2 linked regions of the Phreatobacter oligotrophus genome follow. Each later gene encodes a partner of the first gene's protein in a complex. Links are inferred from orthologs where the notes say so. Each region holds a gene or a part of one and is shown in the gene's direction. Other genes may lie near its edges. The genes, in order: ccmA and C8P69_RS08275.

The links.
Region 2: the proteins of ccmA (region 1) and C8P69_RS08275 are in contact, whole or in part, in a solved structure (PDB 8CE8), measured with the Escherichia coli proteins. The link is inferred for Phreatobacter oligotrophus from one-to-one orthologs.

Annotation. Positions count from the first base shown.
Region 1 is NZ_PZZL01000009.1:62,831-65,940, reverse strand. Bases 261-3,057 are described here. They hold ccmA (heme ABC exporter ATP-binding protein CcmA), read left to right. Parts: upstream 261-1,245; coding sequence 1,246-1,869; downstream 1,870-3,057. Other genes in these bases: C8P69_RS18280 (glutathione S-transferase family protein), read right to left, coding at 2,569-3,057; ccmB (heme exporter protein CcmB), read left to right, coding at 1,866-2,537; acnA (aconitate hydratase AcnA), read right to left, coding at 261-1,064. Outside these bases: more of acnA, read right to left, coding at 1-260; more of C8P69_RS18280, read right to left, coding at 3,058-3,110. UniProt on the Escherichia coli protein: Part of the ABC transporter complex CcmAB involved in the biogenesis of c-type cytochromes; once thought to export heme, this seems not to be the case, but its exact role is uncertain. Responsible for energy coupling to the transport system.
Region 2 is NZ_PZZL01000003.1:228,958-232,007, reverse strand. The notes cover bases 313-3,049. They hold C8P69_RS08275 (heme ABC transporter permease), read left to right. Parts: upstream 313-1,167; coding sequence 1,168-1,932; downstream 1,933-3,049. Other genes in these bases: C8P69_RS08265 (DsbE family thiol:disulfide interchange protein), read left to right, coding at 2,120-2,692; ccmD (heme exporter protein CcmD), read left to right, coding at 1,947-2,123; C8P69_RS08280 (outer membrane protein), read left to right, coding at 384-1,052. UniProt on the Escherichia coli protein: Required for the export of heme to the periplasm for the biogenesis of c-type cytochromes.

The DNA of each region.
Region 1 (3,110 bases):
TTCTCCACCAGCGCGATGCGGGCGGACTTGCGGCCCGAGGTGGTGAGGTAGTTCAGCGTCTCGTCATCGACGGGGAAGAAGCCGCAGGTGGCGCCGTATTCGGGGGCCATGTTGGCGATGGTGGCGCGATCGGCCAGCGTCATGTTGTTGAGGCCGGGGCCGTAGAACTCGACGAACTTGCCGACGACGCCCTTCTTGCGGAGCATCTGGGTGACGGTCAGCACGAGGTCGGTGGCGGTGACGCCCTCCTTGAGCTTGCCCGTGAGCTTGAAGCCGATGACCTCGGGCAGCAGCATGGACTGCGGCTGGCCGAGCATGGCGGCCTCGGCCTCGATGCCGCCGACGCCCCAGCCGAGAACGGCAAGGCCGTTGACCATGGTGGTGTGGCTGTCGGTGCCGACCAGCGTATCGGGATAGGCGATCTCGACGGTCTCGGTGACGGTCTTGCCGCGGACGGTCTTCTTCACCTTCTCCTTCTTCGTCCAGACGGTCTGGGCGAGGTACTCCAGGTTCACCTGGTGGCAGATGCCCGTGCCGGGCGGCACGACGGAGAAGTTCTTGAAGGCCTGCTGACCCCACTTCAGGAAGCGGTAGCGCTCGCCGTTGCGGGCATACTCGAGGTCGACGTTCTTCTTGAAGGCCTTGGGCGAACCGAACTCGTCAACGATGACCGAGTGATCGATGACGAGGTCGACAGGGACGAGCGGATTGATCTTCTGCGGGTCGCCGCCGAGGGCCTTCATGGCATCGCGCATGGCGGCAAGGTCCACGACCGCCGGCACGCCGGTGAAGTCCTGCATCAGCACGCGGGCCGGGCGGAAGGCGATCTCCTTGCCGGCCTTGCCCTTGTCCTTGATCCAGGCGGCGACCGCCTCGATGTCGGCCTTGGTGACGGAGCGGCCGTCCTCGGCGCGCAGCAGGTTCTCGAGCAGCACCTTCATGGAGAAGGGCAGGGCCGAAATGCCGGCAAGGCCGTTCTTCTCGGCCTCCTTCAGGCTGAAATAGACGTAGGACTTGGTGCCGACCTTGAGCGTCTTGCGGGCCTTGAAGCTGTCGAGCGACATGAAGCGGTGATCCCCTCGATGTGAGGCCGTCGACGCGCCCGGACAGGGAATGTCGGACGAAGCGGAAGACGCGGCGGCCGTTCGGCCGCGTTATAGAGGGATTCCAATCAGCCCGCCATATGGTTAGAAGCGCATATCGCCTCTCGCGGGTCACCCTTTCGTCGCGTAGGAATGCGGCATGTTGCGCCTCATCGCCGATGCCCTGACCTGCCAGCGCGGCGGCCGCGTCGTCTTCTCCCATCTCAGCTTCACCGTGACCTCGGGAGAGGCCGTCCAGGTCACCGGCCCGAACGGCGCCGGCAAGTCGAGCCTCCTGCGCCTGATCGCCGGATTGGTGCGCGCCGAATCGGGCCGGCTGGTTCTCGAGGGCGGCGACCCCGAGGCCTCATTGGGGGAGCAGTGCCACTATTGCGGCCACCAGGACGCCTTCAAGGGTTCGCTGACGGTCGCCGAGAACCTGGCATTCTGGACCGATTTCCTCGGCGGCGGCGGCATTGCGGCACCCGCCGCGATGGAGCGGCTCGGCATCGCTCATCTCGCCGATCTGCCGGCTGGCTATCTCTCGGCAGGACAGCGTCGGCGTCTCGCCCTCGCCCGTCTGCTGACCGTCAGCCGGCCGGTCTGGCTTCTCGACGAGCCTACAGCGGCGCTCGATGTCACGAGTCAGGCGGTCCTCGCCAGCGTCATGGCCGAGCATGTCGCCACCGGCGGCATCATCCTCGCCGCCACGCACGGACCGCTCGGCCTGCCCGTGCGCGACCTGTCACTCGGCCGCGCCGCTCCCGCCGCACCGGTCGCCGCATGAGATCGCCCCTCGCCGCCGTTTTTCGCCGCGACCTCATGCTCGCCACCCGAATCGGCGGCGGCGCCATGGTGGGCGTCGTCTTCTTCCTGGCGGTGGTGACCATCGTGCCCTTCGGCGTCGGGCCGGACATGAACCTGCTCGCCCGCATCGGTCCGGCCATCCTGTGGATCGGCGCGCTGCTGGCGACGCTGCTCGGCCTCGACAGGATCTTCCAGGCCGATGCCGATGACGGCTCGCTCGACATCATGATGATGGGCCAGACGCCTCTGCCCCTCGTCATCGCTGCCAAGGCCGCGGCCCACTGGCTCGCCACCGGCCTGCCGCTGGTGGCGGCGGCGCCGCTGCTCGGCCTCTTCCTCAACGTGCCGCTGGAGGCGATGGGCGCCGTGGCGCTGACGCTGGCTGCCGGCACGCCGGCGCTCAGCCTCATCGGTGCGGTCGGCGCTGCGCTGGCGGTAAGCCTCAGGCGCGGCGGCCTGCTCATGGCCATCCTCGTCCTGCCGCTCACCATCCCCGTGCTGATCTTCGGAGTCGCGGCAACGACCTCGGTGATCGTCGGGCCGCTGCCCTTCGGACAGCCCTTCGCCATCCTCGTTGCGCTGTCGCTCATGAGCCTCGTGCTCGGGCCGGTCGCCGCCGCGGCTGCCCTGCGCTTCGGGCTCGAGTGAGGCCGGACGGGTCCGGCCCCTCGCCTGAGCCTCAGCTCTTCGGCGCCGTCTGCTCCCAGGCCGCCGGCATCTGCGCGACAAAACGGTCCAGCCAGGCGACGAGGCTGGGATGGGTCTTGCGCCAGGCGCCCTCGAACCGGATGTCCTGATAGCCGAGCGCGCAGGCCAGCGTGATGGTGCCGACAGTGACGGCGAGCGCCGGGGGAGCGGCTTCCAGCGCCGCCATGGCGCGCTCGACCTTGCCACGCTGGTGGGCGACCCACTTCTCCGAGCGCGCAGCCTCCTCGTGGAACATCGCCTCGTAGCGGGTGAGAATGAGCGCATCCATGATGCCGTCGGCCAGCGACTGCAGGGTCAGCGCGGCGATGCGCGCCTTCGGCTCGGCGGGGAGGATGCGGCCGCCGCCGGCGAGGAGGTCGAGGGCCTCGAGGATGACGCGGCTGTCATAGACGACCGTGCCGTCCTCCTGCACGAGGGCGGGGATCTTGCCGAGCGGGTTGGCGCGGCGGATCGGATCCTCCGGGTTCATCGTGTCGGTGCCGACGACCGTGACGCGGTCCATGAGCCCGAGAT
Region 2 (3,050 bases), on another replicon or contig:
CGCCGGCACCTCCGGGCCGGTTCACCTGGGATGCCCGATCGTTGACCGAGCGCAGCCACGATTGTGCCACAGTTCGACAGTCAAACGAAAGCAAATACTGGGCTTATTAAAAGTATAAATCTCTTATTTGGGTCAAAGTAACACTTAATTTCCAAATATGACTTTGAAATCGTGCCTCATTTCAGCCAACAACCGATGGAAATGAGCATGGGCAGGCGTCGATCGACGCTTGCGAGGTCTGTCTGCGGTAACGCTCCATTAAGGACGCGGTCAAGGAACAGGCGAAAATTCGAACGAATGCGGTTATGGATCATTCACCGCATCACGACGGGGACCGCGGCCGCTTCCTTTTCCGGCCGCCGTCCGTGGGACAGGAGTTGATTATGAAGAAGATCGTCTGGGCCGCGGCCGCTGCCGCCATGCTCGCCACCCCGGCCTACTCGGCCGACCTCGTGCGCCGCCAGCCGGTCGCCGACACCGTGTTCGTCCCGGCCGCCCCGGCTGGCGTCTGGACCGGCTTCTACCTCGGTGCCCATCTCGGTGCCGGGTTCTCCTCGAACTTCCGCAACAATGCCGGCTACGCGCTCGGCAGCGCCTCGGGCTTCTTCGGCGGCCTGCAGGGCGGCTATGACTACCAGATCAACCGCGTCGTCCTCGGCCTCGCCGGCGACATCTCCTACGGCAGCATCTCCCGCCGCTTCGTTTCGGCCGCGCCCTTCGACGTGCGCGCCACCGAGAACTGGCAGGGCTCGATCCGCGGCCGCCTCGGCTACGCCGTCCAGGACAACCTGCTGATCTACGCCACCGGTGGTCTCGCCCTCGGCACGGTCAACGCCCGCGAGCTGGCCCCTGGCCTCGTGAGCCAGTCGCGCACCCTCACCGGCTGGACCCTCGGCGCCGGCGGCGAGTACAAGTTCACCCCGAACTGGTCGGCGCTGCTCGAGTACCGCTACACCGATCTCGGCCGTGCCACCTACGTCAACCTGACCGGCGCCCCGCGCATCGGCCTGTCGAGCCACACGATCCGCACCGGCATCAACTACCGCTTCTGATCGCGCACAACCGCGTGATGCCAGACGGCCCGGGCTCGTCCCGGGCCGTTTTGCGTCGGTCCCCCGGTTGATCGGCCGCATTGCCTTGGCCCATGCCCCGCACTATCAGAAGGGCATGGGGCTTCTCGACCTCGCCAATCCCTCGCGCTTCCTCGCGCTCGTCGCCCGTGTGCAGCCGTGGCTCATCGCCGCGACCGTTGCCGTGTTCGCCGTGGCCGCCTGGCAGGTCTTCTTCGTCTCGCCCGACGACTACCAGCAGGGCGACACGGTCCGGATCATGTACATCCACGTGCCGGCCGCCTGGTTGTCGCTGTTCTGCTACGCGGTGATGGCTGCGGCCTCCCTCGGCACCCTGGTCTGGCGCCATCCGCTCGCCGATGTCTCCGCCAAGGCCGCGGCCCCCATCGGCGCCGCCTTCACCTTCATCTGCCTCGCCACCGGCTCGCTCTGGGGCCGGCCGATGTGGGGCACCTGGTGGATATGGGACGCAAGGCTGACCTCCGAGCTCGTCCTGCTCATTATGTATCTCGGCCTGATGGCGCTCTGGCGCTCGATCGACGATCCGGGCCGGGCCGGGCGCGCCGCGGCCGTGCTCACCCTCGTCGGCACGGTCAACCTGCCGATCATCAAGTTCTCGGTCGACTGGTGGAACACGCTGCACCAGCCGGCCTCCGTCTTCCGACTCGGCGGGCCTACCATTCACCCCTCGCTGCTGACGCCGCTGATGGTGTCGGCGCTGGCCTTCACCCTGCTCTTCCTCGTCCTGCACCTCGCCGCCATGCGCAACGAGATCCTGCGCCGCCGCGTGCGTGCCATGCAGCTCATCGAGGCGCAGCGCGAGACCCTGCCGGCCGGCGCCCAGCCGGTGCCGGGGGAGTAAGCGCCATGGGCACGATGTTCGGGGTGCAGCATGCCGGCTTCATCATCGCCTCCTATGCGGTGACCATCGCGACGATCGGCGCCCTCATCGCCTGGATCGCCATCGACCACCGCCGCCAGAAGGCGGCGCTGGCGGCGCTCGAGGCGCGCGGCGTCACGCGCCGCTCGGCCCGCGGCGGAGAGGCGTCATGAGCGAGATCACGGGCGAGGCGGCGGCGCCGCGCCGCCGGTCCTTCCTGGCCTTCCTGCCGCTCGTCATCTTCGCCGGACTGGTCGTGGTCTTCCTGATCGGCCTGCGCGGCGATCCGCAAAAGCTGCCCTCGGCGCTCATCGGCAAGCCGGCGCCGCAGGTGGCGCTGCCGCCCGTCGAGGGCGTCGACCGCCCGGGTCTCACCACGGCGGCGCTGCAGGGGCAGGTGACGCTGGTCAATGTCTTCGCCTCCTGGTGCATTCCCTGCCACGAGGAACATCCCTTCCTCATGGAACTGGCGAAGGACAGCCGCTTCCGCCTCGCCGGCATCAACCAGAAGGACCAGCCGGACAATGCCCGGCGGTTCCTCGGCCGCAACGGCAATCCCTATGCGCTGGTCGGGGCCGACATGTCGGGCCGCGCCTCCATCGAATGGGGCGTCTATGGCGTGCCGGAGACCTTCGTCGTCGGGCGCGACGGGGTGATCCTTTTCAAGCATGTCGGGCCGATCACGGCGGAGTCCTTGCGCGACCGGCTGCGGCCCGAGATCGAGAAGGCGCTGGCGCGGTAAGCGCCGCGGCCGTTGATCGCCGCGTCCCGCCGGGCGTCGCACCCGAACCTCCGACCGTCATGCCCGGCCTTGCGGCGGGCATCCACGAATTGCTTTGAGATGGCGGTGTTCAAGTCATGGATGGCCGGGACAAGCCCGGCCATGACGGTGAGGGCGTGTTTTGGCTGCCAAACGGTGCGATCGAGGCCCCTCACCCTTCCCTCTCCCCGCTCGCGGGGAGAGGGGGACCATGACGTTCCGCCTTCGCTGACATCCGGAGTGCCAGGCACAGCGGTATGCGATCCCATGCGACGCCGGTGCCCCCTCTCCCCGCGAGCGGGGAGAGGGAAGGGTGAGGGGCCATATTCCCCCTCCGCCG